Regions from separate parts of the Actinocorallia aurantiaca genome, predicted to be linked through region 4. Evidence: riboswitches for the same ligand, from Rfam matches in the RefSeq annotation. Region 4 holds a riboswitch; each other region holds the start of a gene.
What was found. A riboswitch is a leader RNA that binds a small molecule or an ion and turns the genes downstream of it on or off. The one in region 4 is predicted to bind S-adenosylmethionine.

Region 1 (3,878 bases), on a different contig from region 4:
GCCCCCCTGACCAGGGCGGGGGAGAAGCAGGGGCTGCGGCTGGCCTTCACCCTGCTGGAGTGCCTGAAGAACGGCTTCAACGCCACCGGGGCCGCCGCCGCCCTGTGCGTGCACCCGCAGACCGTCCGGTACCGGCTGGGGCAGCTCCAGGAGATATTCGATTTCGATTTCGAGAACCCCGAGTTCAGGCTGGAACTGATGCTGCTGCTCCAGGTGTGGATCCGGGAGGCCTCTGGTGAAAACGCGGGCAGCGTTTAGACTCCCCCGCATGCGTACCGTCGCCCCTCTCGCCCTGCTGGTGTTCGCCGCCGTTCTCTCCGGCCCGGCCCCGGCCCAGGCGGAAGGTCCGCTGACCATTCGCGCCATGAAGGCGTACGGGAATCCCGTCATCGTCCCCGGCAAGAAGACGAAAGTGCCGGTGAAGGTCGCCGTCACCGGCACGAAGATCACCGATGTCGACGTCACCCTCAAGCACGCGGGCGGTAAGGGGTTCGCGCTGATCAGCGATTTGAAGCGGGTCTCGGGAACCGCCGGAGACGGCGTCTGGAGAGGGACCGCCCTGCTCGACGCGAACGACTGGGGCGGCCGCTACACGATCGAGGTCGCGGCCACGGACGGAACGTCCAAGGACGCCTACTACGCCTTCAAGACGGCCAAGAAGACGGGCGCGGTGACGGTCCGGAGGGCCGCCAAGCTCAACGTGGCCGTTGCTCCCCGGCCCGTGACCAAGGGGGCCAAGCTGCGCGTTCAGGGAACCCTGCGGGCCCTGGGGGCGAAGGGCGCCTACGCGGCGTTGAAAAAGCAGAAGATCGAGATCTGGTTCAAGCCGAAGGGCAAGAAGAAGGGCACCCGGATCGCGGTGGTCACGACCAATTCCAAGGGTCGCTATTCGCGCCTCTTCACCGCCAAGAAGGACGGCACCGTCGCGGCCCGCTACAACGGCACCACCGTGTGGCAGAAGAAGGTGACCGGTTGGAAGACGGTGGACGTACGCTGAGTCCATGTTGACCCTGATGGCGGTACACGCCCACCCCGACGACGAAGTGATCAGCACCGGTGGGGTGCTCGCCAAGGCCGCCGCCTCCGGAATCCGCACGGTGCTCGTGACGTGCACCAACGGCGAGCAGGGAGACGGACCGGGCGGGGTGAAGCCCGGAGAGCCCGGACACGACCCGGCGGCGGTCAGGGAGCTCCGGCTCCAGGAGTTGAAGAAGTCGGCCGAACTGCTCGGCATCCAGCATGTGGAACTGCTCGGCTACGCCGATTCGGGAATGGACGGCTGGGACGCCAACCACGCGGCGGACTCCTTCGCCAACGTCGATCTCGACGCGGCGACGGATCGGCTCGTGGCCCTGATGGAGCAGTACCGGCCGCAGGTCGTCGTCACCTATGACGAGAACGGCGGCTACGGGCATCCCGACCACATCCAGACGCACCGCGTCGCGGTCGCGGCCACCGACAGGACGGGGATCCCGGACAGGCTCTACTACACGGCGGTGCCCCAGTCGGGCCTGCAGATGATGTTCGACTACCTCAAGGCCAGCGGGCTGGCCGAGGAGCTGGGCATGGAGGAGCCGATGAACTTCGGCGTCTCCGACGAGATGATCACCACGACGGTGGACGTCGCGCAGTACGCGGAGGCCAAGTTCGAGGCGCTGAGGGCGCACGCCAGCCAGGGCGACAGCATCTTCCTGCTGCAACTGCCCGAGGAGGCCAAGCCGATCGTCTTCGGTGCGGAGTCGTTCATCCGGGTGCGCGGCGAGGGGCCGGACAAGGAGGACGACCTCTTCGCCGGGCTCGCCTGAGACCGCCGGGCCGACCGGGCTGGAAGGGCCCGGCGGGCCTTGCTATAGTCCCGGCTAGGTCATGAGTGCCAGCGCCAAGCCCCGGCTCGCTGGCCGCCAACCCTCCTTCCGCGGTGGGGTGGTCCGGGTGACGACCTGGCCGGTCGCAAGAAGCGTCCGGCAAGCGCGGACCCGTCGGGCACACCCCGGGGTCCCAGGATCCCGGAGGCTGGGTCATGTCCGTTCTCACCCGTATCCCGCAGCTCGTCGGCGCCGACGCCCCCGTTCCCGTCACGACGGGCGTCGTGCCGTACGCGAACTTCGACTACGCGGCTTCGGCACCGTGTCTGGAGAGCGTGCAGGAAGCCGTCACGCGGGCGCTCCCGTACTACAGCAGCGTCCACCGCGGCGCCGGGTACGCCTCGCAGGTCACCACGCGGGCCTACGAGGAGGCGCGCGAGAGCGTCCGCTCCTTCCTCGGCGGGCCGCAGGCCGTCGTCTTCACGCGCAACACCACGGACTCGTTCAACCTGCTGGCGCGGGCGCTTCCCGTCCCGACGTCCGTCGTGGTGTTCGAGTCCGAGCACCACGCGACCCAGCTGCCGTGGCGCAACGCCGTCCGGCTGCCCGTCCCCGCGAGCCCGATCGAGGCGCTGAGGGCCGCCGGCGAGGCGCTGCGGGTCTGCCCGCAGGGGCCGCGCCTGCTCGTCATCACGGCGGCCTCCAACGTGACGGGCGAGCTGTGGCCCGTCCAGGAGTTCGCCGACCTGGCGCACCGCCACGGGGCGCGGATCGCGGTGGACGCCGCCCAGCTCGCTCCGCACCGTCCGCTGGACGCCCGCGACCTGGACTACGTCGCGCTGTCGGGACACAAGCTGTACGCCCCGTTCGGGGCGGGCGTCCTGGCCGGCCGCGCGGACTGGCTGCGTGCCGCGGCCCCCTACCTGAAGGGCGGCGGCGCGAGCCGGAACGTCGGCTCCGGCGGCTCCGTGGAGTGGGCGGCGGACGCCGAGCAGCGCCACGAGGCGGGGACGCCGAACGTGCTCGGGGCGATCGCCTTGGCGGCGGCCTGCGAGACGCTCACCGGCTGGGAGGACCTGATCGCCGAGGAGGAGCGGCTGCTCGGCAGGCTCCGGGAGGGGCTCGCGCAGCTCCCCGCCGTACGGGAGCTGTCGCTGTGGGGCCCGGAGCACCCCCGCGTCGGGATCGTCTCCTTCACCGTGGAGGGGCGTTCGGCCCGCTCCGTGGCGGAGTACCTCTCGGCCGAGCACGGCATCGGCGTCCGGGACGGCAAGTTCTGCGCGCATCCGCTGGTCCGTCACCTGCTGGGCGGCGAGGGCGGGTGCGAGGGCGCCGACGGCACGGCGGTGCGCGCCAGCATCGGCCTGGGCACCACGGACGAGCACATCGACCGGCTCATCGCGGCTTTGCGAACGTTCACAGACGCGACCTGACGGATGACCTTGCCCGGACAGGCCTGGAGTACCACTATGAACGGCATTACCAGTCGCTGATCCACGGGCGTTCTCGGACGTCCCAGGGCGGGAGTAGGCCGTGCGCGCTGAAGTGACCGTCGAGTGGCCCGAAGAACCGTTGCCGGCTCTCGGCGACCCCGGAGGGATGCCCGTGGAGCGGCTGATGGGCGAGCTTCCCGCCCTCTGGCCGCTGCTCTCGGAGAGCGTCGCGCGGACCGGCCCGGGGTTCTTGTATCCGGGTTCGCTGCGCTGGGGGCCGGAGCGGGGCTGGCAGATCCTGCGCGTCCCGCCGCACGGGGCGGGTGAGGAGCCCGTCCCGGAGACTCCCGGCGCGCGGGCACGCGACGTCTGGGCGGTGATCTGCGGGCTCGTCACGCTGGCCGTCGGACGGCCTCCGCGTGACCTCACCGACGCTTCGCTGCTGTTGGAGCTGCACGCGGGGAACTCGCCGCACGGGCTGGACGCGGTCGTGCGCGCCCTGCTCGCGGGGAACGACCCGGGCGGCGTGGTGGCGGCCGTGACCCGTCCCTGGGACGAGGGCGTCTCGGTGCGGATCGCGGCCGAGACGGCGGTGGGGTCTCGGAAGGCCAAGGGCGATCCCGAGTGGGACAACGAGGAC
Region 2 (3,878 bases), 210 kb from region 4:
TCTGCTCCTTGGCCGACCAGACCATTCATCAAGTCGAGTCTGCGCCTCGGGCAAGGGTTTTCACCACCCTTAACAACCCCTAGAAACCCCTAGCAGAGGAGGTCACAGGAATTCCGCCAGATCCAATCGGCGAGAAACACCGAGCTTGCGGTAGATACGGGTGAGGTGCTGTTCGACGGTGCTGACCGTGACGTACAGCCGGGAGGAGATCTGCCGGTTGGACAGCCCCTGCGCGGCGAGGGTGGCGACCTTGAGCTCGGCCTCGCTGAGCACCACCGAGGCCCGGGACACGCCGTGGGCGCCCGCCGGGACCTCCTCTCCCTGCCCGGGGTCGGAGGGCAGTCCGCAGGACGCGGCGATCGCGCGCGCCCTGGCCCCCGCGGCGAGGGCGCGCGCACGATCGCCTCCGGCGTCCCTGGCCTTGCCCAGCGCGCTCAGCGTGCCGGCCAGCTCCAGCCGGTCCCCGGCCTCCTCCAGTACCGCCGCCGCCTCCTCCAGCAGAGCCCCCCGCCGGCGCGGGGTGCCGGCTTCAGCCTGGAGCCGCAGGGCCAGCCCCCGGGTGCGGGTGCGCCCGGCGCCCAACCGGTCCAGCCGGTCCAGCTGCTCCTCGGCCAGCGCCAGGGCCTCGCGGCGGCGGCCGAGTTCGAGCGCGGCCCGGCCCGCCCCGATCCGCCAGGCCGCCAGGCCGGGCAGGTCGACCTCCCAGCGCCGCATCCGCTCGCCGCACTCCAGGAATTCGGCGAAAGCGCTCTCCGCATCTCCGGCAGCGAGGCGAAAATATCCGCGAGCCGCCAGATAATGCAGTCCAGCAGGCGTCTCGAACATCGTCGGAGGAACCGGGACGGCAAGGTAGCGAAGCGCGTCCTCATTCTTTCCCATCACCGCCTTGGCCGAGATCATGATGGCGAAGGGAATGCCGATCGCCACTCCCCAGCTCTGCCACGAGATATGCGTCAGCGCCGTTCTCACCGCCTCCACCGCGGCCGGGAGGTCGCCCTGCCGGAAGGCGCTCTCGGCGCGGATCGCGGCGAAGGCGCCGAGCCAGACCGGGTCGCAGTGCGCGGTGGTCTGCTCCAGCAGCGGCTCGCACCAGCGGGCGGCCCTGTCCGCGCGGTCGGCATAGACGAGCGTGGCGAGGGAGGCCAGCAGCGGCTCCAGCGCGCCGGAGCCCATCGGGCAGTCGCCGAGCACCCGTTCGGCCCGGGCCACCGCTTCGTCCCCGGCGCCGGTGGACATGAGCTCGCGCAGCGCGTCCAGGCCCTCGCAGATCGGGGGCGGCGAGGCGCACGCGTCCCGGGACGGACCGAGGAGACCGGGGTACCAGCAGGACGCCCAGTCCCGCAGGGATCGGACCGTTCCTCTCGGGTCGGGTCCCGACTCCAACTCCGCCAGGGCGAGTGCCGCCTCTTCGGGGTGCCCGGTCCGCACCAGGCTCTTGACGGTGGCCGGTGTGATCGGGGGGGCATACCGCATGGTCCGTCCTCACTGTTGCTTGCGACGTGCTCGAGGCACGCCGCCTGGCGTCACCCGGGGCACCCTGCAGCAGTGAGGGTTGCCGGCCAGCGAGCCGGGGCTTGGCGCTGGCGCTCCTTGCCGAACATCGCCAGAATACACACTAATTAAGTAGGAAAACCATAGATCCATCCCGTTTTCGTTGAATCTTCACCCCTCCCCGGCTCAGCGGAGGAGGGACAGGGAGTCCAGGTCCAGGGCGTGGTCGGCGTGGCGGGCGGTCATGGTGCAGAACATGTCGTCGCCGCGGTCGGTGCGCTCCACGAGCATGGAGGCGCCGATGGACATGGTGATGCCGTGGAAGGCGTGTTCGCGGTAGGAGGTCCAGCAGTCGTCCCAGGTCAGGGGGATGCCACTCGCGGCCAGGGAGGCGTGGTAGCGGCGGACGAGGGCGTGCTCGCAGGCGCGGCGGGTCTCCGTGGGGAGACTGGAGCCCAGGAAATAGGACAGGTCGGACAGCGGGGACCCGTAGGTGCAGGTCTGCCAGTCCACGATGTAGGGGCGGGAGCGGCCGAACAGGAGGTTGTCGGCGCGGAAGTCGCCGTGAGTGAGGCTCGCCGGACCGGGACGGGGAGCCAGGTAGGCGGCCATGCGCGGGAGGAAATCCTCGATGAGCGCGAGGATCTCGGGGGTCAGGCGCTCGGCGTAGCGGTCGCGGAAGCCGTCGTACAGGCCGGTGACCATCGCCGCAGTGAACTCGGAGGAGGCCGCGTCGTGGCGGTTCAGCCACGGGAGGGCGGCCAGGTCCGGGGAGTCCCAGCCGGCCGCGTGCAGGATCGCGAGCTCGTCCACGGCCGCCGCGGCCTCCTCGGCGGTGACGCCGGCGAGCTGGTCGCCCGGGCGGGCCGGGGCGAGGTCCTCCAGGATGACGGTGTAGTCGTCCTGTCCGGGCTCGTATGCGCTGAAGTGGCAGACGGGGATCGCGGCGGCCAGCCCCTGCGCCAGGTGGGTGTAGAAACCCGCCTCGATCTCGTAGGTGCGGATCGCCCTGGCCGCGGCGCGGCTCGCCGGGTCGAGGGCGGGGACCTTGGCGACCAGGGTGGCGGGCAGGTCCACGGGCCGCTCGTAGGCGAGGTTCAGGCGGAAGGTGTCGGAGACCTGGCCGGTGCCGACGGGAACGGCGTCGACGCCGGTCACCTTCACTCCGGCGAGGCGGGGCGCGAGGGCCTCGGTCAGCCAGGCGGCGGTCAGGCCGTGGGCTCCGGGAAGGGCGGGGGCGGTCATGACCGGTCCTCCTGGTCGTCGGCGGAGTTCGGGGAAGGCGCCCAGTCGTGGTCGCGCCACCCCGGCGGCTGGTGCCATTCGGTCCAGCCGTGTCCGGTGCGGCCGTCCTCGGCCTCGAAACGGCACAGGGCTCGCGGGAAGTACGCGAGGACGCCGTCGGGGGAGGTCACCGCGACGGGCGCGAACGCCGTCGGCGTCGCGGTCATCGGCGCGCCCTTCAGCCCGAGCCGCGAGTACTCCGGCAGGTCGTCCGGACCGAAGACCGTCTCGGCGCGGAAGCCGTCGAGGTGGACCGGACCCTCCTCACGCGCGGCGGTGAACGACGGCCATTCCATGGGGAAGCCGACGTTGGCCTGCATCCCGTGGAACCAGGTGCCGTCGTCGAGCCGCCCCGAACTCCACAGCCAGGAGACCGACCACCAGTCCCGCTCTCCCCACGAGTGGTCCCGCTCCCCCGAGGCGGTGACGTCGAAAGTCTCGTCGCCCACCCGGACCGTTCCCGAGACCGTGCAGGGGATCTCGTAGCGCGGCAGGTCCTTGTACGGGTACGCGCCGCCGACGGTGTCCCATTCGAGGTCCAGGACGAGCCTCGTCGTCTCGGTCCCGCCGAGGTCTCCGTAGGCGTCCGTCGCGGACGCGAGCACGTGCGCGACGGCGTCCAGGCTCACGCGGGCGGGGCCGAACGGTTCCGGGATCTCCTGCGAGGCCCGGTAGGAGTCCGTCCGCACCGCCGTCTCACCGGGGGCGGGCAGCGGGGCGTCGTCGTCCGCGACGATGACGAGCGGGTGCCCCGGCCTGGCCACGCAGGCCCAGTACCAGGCCCGTCCCCAGTTCGGGTAGAGGCCGAGCCGGACGTACCCGCCGAGCGAACCGTCCTCGGTGGCGAAGTCGAAGTAGTAGGACTCGTTCCACAGCATCCCCTCCCCCGGAGCGTGCCGTGACTCGTCCTCCTCCGTGAGTCGCCAGGTCCCGTGTTCCACGATCCTCACCATGCGGTCGCTCCTCCTCAGACGGACGCATGACGTTGTTCGCCGAACGATGTCACAAGAGCCAACAAAATAGAACAGAGTTCAAAAACCAGAATGATGAAGACCCCTGCGCGGTAGTACACGTTCCCGGCAAGGGCGGCTCGACGGTCGCTC
Region 3 (3,878 bases), on a different contig from region 4:
CCGGCCGCGCCCGCCTCCCGGGAGAGCACCAGCGCGCAGCCCTTCTCCGACAGGATCGGGCCCTCCTTGGCGACGAGGTTCATGCCGTCGCGGATCGGGTTGACCACCAGGACGTCCGCCAGCCGGAAGGCGGCGAGGGAGCGGGCGTAGTCGTCCTTGACCTGGAGGATCAGCGGGGTCCAGTCCTCCGTGCCGAACTCGTCGTTGATCTCCGAGGCGAGCCGTTCGACGGCGGCGGTGTAGTCGCGGTAGCGGGGCAGGTCGGTGCGGGAGGGGTAGGCGAAGGCCACGTGCACCACCCGGCCGTGCCATTCGCGGTGGTGGAGCAGCAGCTCCCAGTAGGCGGCGAGGCCCCGCACGATGTTCTTGGACAGCTCGGTGCGGTCGATGCGCAGGATGAGCTGCCGGTCGCCGATCTGCTCCAGCAGCGCGGCCCGGCGCTCGGCGACGTCGTCCCGCGCGGCGCGCTCCCGCAGGTCCGCGCCGTCCACGCCCAGGGAGTGCACGCCGATCCGGGTGGTCCTGCCCCGGTGCCGGACGGTCCGGGCGAACCGGTCGACCTTGGCGTCGAGGACCGACTCGCAGCAGTCCAGGAAGGCCTCGGCCCAGCGGTCGCACAGGAACCCGGCGTGGTCGGAGCCGAGGATGCCCTCCAGCACCTCGACGGCGATGTCGTCGGGCAGCAGGCGGAAGTACTCCGGCGGCGCCCACGGGGTGTGCGAGAAGTGCGCGACGCGGAGGTCGGGGCGCCGTTCGCGCAGCATCCGGGGGACCAGCGCCAGGTGGTAGTCCTGGACGACGACCTTCGCGCCACGCTCGGCGTCCTGGGCCAGGGCGTCGGCGAACGCCGAGTTGTAGGCCTCGTAGGACTGCCAGTCGCGCCGGAACGTGCTGTCGAAGTGCGGTTCGTTCGGGGTGTCGTAGAGCAGGTGGTGGACGAACCAGAGGGTGGAGTTGGCGATCGAGTTGTAGGCGCGGTGGAACGTCTTCTCGGGGATGTCCAGCATCCGGACGGCGCCCGTCTCGTGCCCGGCGCGGTCGAGCCGCCCGTACGGGTCCTGGCGGGCGGCGAGCCGGTCGCCCTCGGACAGGGCGGCGCACACCCAGACCAGGTCGGTGCCGGCCGCGACCGAGGCGAGGCCGGAGACCAGGCCCCCGCCGCCGCGGCGCATGCTCAGCGCGCCCTCTTCGGACAGGGAGAAGGACACGGGGCCGCGGTTGCTGGCGACGAGTACCTGCATGGCCAGAGTGTCGCATGCCACTGCGCGGAGGCGGGGAAGGGGACCGTTCCCACCCGGTACCGAGTGATCGAGCTAACATCGGAGGACGGTCCAAGGGGTGAGACCCCACGTGCTCGCAATCGGACACCTGTTGTAAAGTCGGGACACAACTTCATACAAGCCCGTGGATATCTCACGGGCGCTCATCCAGAGGGGTGGAGGGAACGGCCCTGCGAAGCCCCGGCAACCCTCCCGGTTCGCCATCGCGCCCATAGCGAGGCTTCGGCCGGGACGAGGTGCCAACTCCGGCCTGTGACCAGATCGGCACAGGGAAGATGAGGGAGAGGCCTCGTACTCATGCCCGACCTGGGTAACGCCACCGCGCTGATCTGCCGCGAGTGTGGCAACACCGTAGAACTCGGCCCCTACTACGCCTGCTCCGAGTGTTTCGGGCCGCTGGAGGTCTCCTACGACCTCAGCGGCGTGACGCGCGAGAGCATCGAGGCGGGTCCGCACAACATCTGGCGTTACAAGGACCTGCTGCCGGTTCCTTCGAACGTCGCCGAGATCCCCAACACCGAGCCCGGCTACACCCGGCTGGTGAAGGCCGACCAGCTCGCCTCCGCGCTGGGGATGCAGGCCCTGTGGGTCAAGGACGACAGCGGCAACCCCACCCACTCCTTCAAGGACCGCGTCGTCGGGGTCGCGCTGGCCGCCGCGCGGGAGCTGGGCTTCAAGGTCCTGGCCTGCCCCTCCACCGGCAACCTCGCCAACGCCGTGGCCGCCGCCGCGGCCCGCGCCGGCATCCGCAGCGCCGTGTTCGTGCCCTCCGACCTGGAGCAGCAGAAGATCATCACGACGGCCGTGTACGACGGCACGTTCGTGACCGTGGACGGCAACTACGACGACGTCAACCGGCTCGCCTCCGAACTCGCCGGCGAGCAGGAGGACTGGGCGTTCGTGAACGTGAACGTCCGCCCGTTCTACGCGGAGGGCTCCAAGACCCTCGGCTACGAGATCGCCGAGCAGCTCGGCTGGCGGCTGCCCGACCAGATCGTGGTCCCGATCGCGTCCGGCTCCCAGCTGACCAAGATCGACAAGGCGTTCCAGGAGTTCATCAAGCTCGGACTGGTCGAGGACAAGCCCTACAAGGTCTACGGCGCGCAGGCCGAGGGCTGCAGCCCCGTCTCCGCCGCCTTCAAGGCCGGCCACGACGTGGTCCGGCCGGTCAAGCCGGACACGATCGCCAAGTCCCTGGCGATCGGCAACCCCGCCGACGGGCCCTACGTCCTGGACGCGGTGCGCCGGACGGGCGGGGCCGTCGAGGACGTCACCGACCCCGAGGTCGTCGAGGGCATCCGGCTGCTGGCCCGCACCGAGGGCATCTTCGCCGAGACCGCGGGCGGCGTGACCGTCGGCGTGCTGAAGAAGCTCATCGAGAGCGGTCTGCTGGACCCGTCGCTGGAGACGGTCATCATCAACTCGGGCGAAGGCCTGAAGACCCTGGACGCGGTCGCCTCGGTGGCCAAGCCGTCCGCCAACATCGCGCCCAACATCGAGGCTTTCCGCGCTACAGGATTGGTCTGAGCATGAGTGTTTCCGTTCGCATCCCCACGATCCTCCGCACCTACACCGGCGGCGAGTCCGAGGTGAAGGCCGAGGGCGGCACCCTGCGTGACGTCATCGCGGACCTGGAGAAGAACCACTCCGGCATCTCCGCCCGGGTCCTGGACGACGCGGGCAGGCTCCGCCGGTTCGTGAACGTCTACGTCGGCGACGAGGACGTCCGGTTCGCCGAGGGCCTGGACACGCCCACTCCCGCGGGCATCCAGGTCTCCATCATTCCGGCGGTCGCCGGGGGCTGCTGAGGCCGATGACAGTGGAAAGGATCCGCCCGTCAAAAGGCGGGTCCTTTCTTTTTTGTTTTCCCGAATGGCTGGCCGGACCCGGCCGAAGCAATTCCCCGCCCACCCGCACCGCCGGTATCTTCCGGCACACGTCCATCCAGATGGACGGCTACCGCACCCTGGAGCAGGGGCAGCGGGTCGAGTTCGAGATCACCCAGAGCGACCGGGGCCCGCAGGCCGACCTGGTCCGCTCTCTTTGATCCGCAATTCGCGGGACCCGCAGGTGCTCGGCCCTGCGGGTCTTTCTCTTTTCGGATTCCGTTTCGTACGTCGCCGCGCGAAAGGGAGAGGTCACCGGTTCACGGAGGTCCTGCGCCAGCCGCTCCAGCTGTCCTCTCCGTCGTAGTCGTTCCAGCCGTCGTCGTAATCGTCGTAGCGGTCGCCGTGGTCGCCGTCGTTCCAGCCCCAGCGGTCCCACAGCCGGAACGGGCGGCTGACGTGGCCGTAGGTGCGGTAGGTCGGCGGGACGAAGATCCGGTACCGGTTCGAGAAGTTCCGCCCCCTCGACTGGCGGGTCTGGCGCAGGCCGCGCCCGCGGTCCCCGTCGTACCAGGAGACGCGGTCGACCATGCGGAAGTCCGCGCGGCCCCAGCGGTCGGCGCGCTCGCACTCGATGGTGCGGTAGCGGTACGGAGTCCTCTTCTGCAGGCAGACCCGGATGTAGGGCACCGGTACCCGGCCGTTGTAGGAGTGGCGGAACACCCGGACCTTCACCCCGCCGCGGCGTCCGCCCCAGGAGTAGGGCCAGACC
Region 4 (3,878 bases):
CCGCCGTCGGCCCCTGCAGGGCCGCCAGCATGTCCGTCCCGTTCGGGTCGCCGGAGACCAGCAGTCCGGGGAACACCGCGGCGGCGATCAGGAGGACGAGGAAGACCGCGGCGCCCCACACGCCGGGCCGCGGCGTCCGGCATTCACGAACCCGGCTCATGGGCACCTCGCAACCGGGGGTCGATGACCAGGTAGAGCAGGTCGAGGAGGATGTTGACGACGACGTAGACGCCGCTGGTGAGGACGACCACGCCCATCACGACGGGCAGGTCCTTGCCGGTGACCGCGTTCAGGGTGAGCTGGCCGAGCCCCTGCCGGGAGAAGATCATCTCGATGGTGACGAGGCCGCCGAGGACCAGGCCGAACAGCCAGCCGCCGAGCGTCACGGCGGGCAGCAGCACGTGCCGCAGCGCATGCCTGAACCGCACCGCCAGGTCGGACAGGCCGCGGGCCCGCGCCGTCAGCACGAACGGCTCCTCCAGGACGGTCTCCAGACCCTCCCGCATCACCTGGCTCAGCAGGGCGGTCACGGAGATCGCCACCGCGACGGCCGGCAGGACGAGCCCGGAGAACCCGTCGCCGCCCGCGGCGGGGAACCATCCGAGCTGGAAGGAGAACACCGTCAGCAGCAGGATCCCGGCCCAGAAGACCGGCACCGAGATGCCGACCAGCTCGAGCCCGGACACCACTCCGCGCAGCAGCCGACTCCTCTTGGCCGTCAGCAGGGACAGCAGGATCGCGGTCACCGCGGCCAGGCCCAGACCCGTCAGGGTGAGCTGGAGCGAGGGGACGGCCTGGCTGGAGATGAGCGAGGACACCGAGTCGTGCAGCTGGTAGGAGTGGCCGAGGTCGCCCTTCAGGACCCGGCCCAGGTAGGCGAGGTACTGGACGTGCACCGGCTCGTCGAGCCCGTAGTCGGCGACGATCTGCGCCCGGACCTCCGGCGTCACCGTGGACTGGCCGATCAGCGTGTCCTCGATGCTGCCCGGGGTCAGGTGCAGCGAGGCGAAGGCGAGTGTGACCGCGCCCCACAGCACCAGCAGCGACGCGCCGAGCCGGACGAGGGTCCGGCGCGCCACCGGGTGTCGTGCGGGCGTCCTGCTCTTACTCACCCGGCTCACTTGGTCACCCAGGCGCTGTAGAAGGTCGGGTAGGCCTGCGGCTCCCATCCGATGCCGTGCGCCTTCTTCGACGAGCCCAGCACGTAGTTGAAGACGTAGACGGGGAACACGGCGACGTCGGTGTTCACCTTCTGCTGCACCTTGGAGTACAGGGCGGCGCGTTCGGCGAGGTCGGTGGTGTTCAGGGAGTCGTCGAGCCAGCCGTCGACCTCCTTGTCGGTGTACTTGGCCTGGTTCTGGCCGTACTGCTCGGCGTTGGTGATGCTGGAGGACGAGAAGAGGTTGCGCAGGGCGTCGCCGTCCGCGCGCTGCCAGCTGAAGTCGGCCAGGTCGTAGTCGCCCTTGATGACTTTGGGCAGGTATTCGGCGACGGTGACGTCGTCGAACGCCACGTCGAAGCCGATCTTCTTGGCCTCGGCCTGGATCTGCTGGGCCAGGGTGTCGCGCTGTTCGCGGGCGAACGCCTTCAGGAACGGCCAGCGGACGGTGAGGCGCTCACCGTCCCTGGTGCGGTAGCCCTGGTCGTCCCGGCCGGTCCAGCCCGCCTCGTCAAGCAGCTTGGCGGCACCGTCCGGGTCGTACTTCCACTGGGTCTCGGTGCTCTTGTCGTACCCCTGGGTGGCGGGCGAGATCGGGCTGAACGCCGGCTGGAAGACGCCGAAGTACAGCTTGTCGACGACTGTCTTGAAATCGATGCCGTCACGGAACGCCTGGCGGACCTTCACGTCCTTGAACACGCCGCCGGCGGTGTTCGGGTAGTAGCTGTAGTTGCCGCCGGGGGCCTGCTTGGTCTGGAGCGTGAAGCGGGAGTCGGCCTTGAGCTGCTTGACGTTCACCGGCGGCACGCTGGCGATCCCGTCGACCTGGCCGCTGGTCAGCGCGCCGAGCCGGACGGAGTCCTCGGCCAGCAGCTTGATCTCCAGTTTCTCCAGGTGGGCGGGACCGGAGTGCGCGGCGGTCGGAGGCGCCCAGTCGTAGTCCGGGTTGCGGTGGTAGGTGATGCCCTGGCGCGGGGTGAACTCGTCGATGACGAACGGGCCGGTGCCGATCACCCGCTTGGCCAGCTCCTCGGGGCCCTTCTTCAGCGACTCCGGCGACTGGATGCCGAAGTAGGCGGTGGCCAGCGCGGCGAGGAACGGCGAGTGCGGGCGGGAGAAGGAGACCTTCACCGTCCGCGCGTCGACGACCTCCGAACCGGTGTAGGGGGCGATGAAGCCGGCGGCGAGCTGCGACTTGGTCTTCGGGTCCACGATGTGCTCGAGGTTGGCCTTGACGGCGGCGGCGTCGAAGACCGTGCCGTCGCTGAACTTCACGCCCTCGCGCAGCTTGAACGTGTAGGTCTTCTGGTCCGCGGAGATCTCCCAGGAGGAGGCCAGCCAGGGGTGGATCTTCCCCTGGTCGTCCAGCGTGACCAGGGAGTCGAGCACGGGCCTGGTGTAGAGGCCGGTGATGTCCTGCGGGCTGGCGTGCGGGTCGAGGTTCGTCGGTTCGGTGTTGACCGCGTAGACCAGCGTCCCGCCCTTGACCGGCTCTCCCGATTCCGCGTCGGCGTCCGCGGAGGTCCCGCCGCCGCAGGCGGTGAGGGCGAGGAGGGCGGTCAGCAGGAGGGCGGAGGTGCGAACTGCGTACATGTGGGGGGTCATGCCTTTCCACCGAGAGCCCCTGACGGGGCCCGCTCATTGCGGCGCTGGATCACGCCGCCAGGTGATCCCCGGGAGCACCCCGCGCGGGAACGAGGGTTGCCGGCCGACCAGCCGGGGCTTGACGTCGACGCTCTTTACCTACTTAAAAGGTAGGAAAATTAGAGTTAGATGTCAACGGTGCCCGGGAAACCGGGTCCGATCATGGCTCGATACACTCGGGCACCCATCCCCCGGAGGCTCCCCCATGCACCGCCTGCTCGGCCTGAGCGCCCTGCTGCTCGTCCCGCTCACCGCCGCGCCCGCGCAGGCCGCCGGAGCGGACGTCGTCTTCACCTACGACAAGAAGGTCGTCGTCCAAGGGCCCGGCACCTGCGTGCCGGCGAACATCAGGGCGGCGGCCACCGCGCCCTCCGGCTCGACCTTCCGGGCCAAGCTGTACGACTCCCGCGGCCGGGGCGGCTGGATCTCGTCGAAGCTCTCGGCCGGGGAGGACGCCTACGAGCTCGGCACCGGCTGCTTCACCGAAGAGGACACCGGCAAGTGGCGGCTCCAGGTCATCGTGACCGGCCGGGGCGGCAGGACGATCGCCGACGAGAGCTTCTTCTGGTGGCAGAAGCACGACACGAAGTTCACCGGCTTCAACGCGGGTCCCGAGCCCGTGCGCAAGGGCCGCAAGCTGACCGTGTCGAGCAGGCTCGTCCGCTGGAGCGACCGGCCCGAGCGCTACATCCCCTACTCCGCCCGCAAGGTCCGCCTCTACTTCCGCGCCCAGGGCACCTCGAAGTGGACGTACAAGGCGACCGTGACCACCGGCCGGGACGGCCGCTTCACCCGCGCCTTCACCGCGGACCGCGACGGCTCCTGGCAGGCCCGTTTCGACGGCACCTCCCGTTTCGACGCCCAGACCTCCGGCTCCGACCACGTCGACGTCCGCCCCGCGTCCTGACCCGTCGCCCGGTCGGCGGGGCTGCCGGGCAGCCCCTCAGAGCAGAGCCTCACGCGGGTGGGTGATGTTCTTCATGAACGTCCAGAGGGCCTCGGTCAGGACCTCGGGGTCGGGCCGGGGCGTCCGGTTGAGCGCCAGGCTCAGCGCCGAGCGCAACCCGCCCATGAG

Region 1: linked by a shared signal. The riboswitch ahead of ABD327_RS02410 (aminotransferase class V-fold PLP-dependent enzyme) and the one ahead of ABD327_RS11845 (ABC transporter substrate-binding protein) in region 4 are both predicted to bind S-adenosylmethionine.
Region 2: linked by a shared signal. The riboswitch ahead of ABD327_RS10930 (helix-turn-helix transcriptional regulator) and the one ahead of ABD327_RS11845 (ABC transporter substrate-binding protein) in region 4 are both predicted to bind S-adenosylmethionine.
Region 3: linked by a shared signal. The riboswitch ahead of thrC (threonine synthase) and the one ahead of ABD327_RS11845 (ABC transporter substrate-binding protein) in region 4 are both predicted to bind S-adenosylmethionine.

What each region holds. Positions count from the first base shown of each region.
Region 1 covers NZ_BAAATZ010000002.1:330,044-333,921, forward strand. The annotation lists gene ABD327_RS02395 (PucR family transcriptional regulator) at 1-258, shown strand, start outside; gene ABD327_RS02400 (hypothetical protein) at 269-997, shown strand; gene ABD327_RS02405 (PIG-L family deacetylase) at 1,002-1,805, shown strand; SAM riboswitch class IV at 1,863-1,977, shown strand; gene ABD327_RS02410 (aminotransferase class V-fold PLP-dependent enzyme) at 2,021-3,238, shown strand; gene ABD327_RS02415 (PP2C family protein-serine/threonine phosphatase) at 3,339-3,878, shown strand, end outside.
Region 2 covers NZ_BAAATZ010000007.1:97,085-100,962, forward strand. The annotation lists gene ABD327_RS10930 (helix-turn-helix transcriptional regulator) at 103-1,473, opposite strand; SAM riboswitch class IV at 1,484-1,595, opposite strand; gene ABD327_RS10935 (phosphotransferase) at 1,678-2,736, opposite strand; gene ABD327_RS10940 (DUF7064 domain-containing protein) at 2,733-3,728, opposite strand.
Region 3 covers NZ_BAAATZ010000003.1:508,174-512,051, forward strand. The annotation lists gene ABD327_RS05580 (alpha,alpha-trehalose-phosphate synthase (UDP-forming)) at 1-1,241, opposite strand, end outside; SAM riboswitch class I at 1,421-1,562, shown strand; gene thrC (threonine synthase) at 1,578-2,807, shown strand; gene ABD327_RS05590 (MoaD/ThiS family protein) at 2,810-3,088, shown strand; gene ABD327_RS37435 (cold shock domain-containing protein) at 3,094-3,327, shown strand; gene ABD327_RS05600 (hypothetical protein) at 3,419-3,878, opposite strand, start outside.
Region 4 covers NZ_BAAATZ010000007.1:304,298-308,175, forward strand. The annotation lists gene ABD327_RS11835 (ABC transporter permease) at 1-160, opposite strand, end outside; gene ABD327_RS11840 (ABC transporter permease) at 144-1,121, opposite strand; gene ABD327_RS11845 (ABC transporter substrate-binding protein) at 1,118-2,752, opposite strand; SAM riboswitch class IV at 2,791-2,903, opposite strand; gene ABD327_RS11850 (hypothetical protein) at 3,009-3,710, shown strand; gene ABD327_RS11855 (TetR/AcrR family transcriptional regulator) at 3,747-3,878, opposite strand, start outside.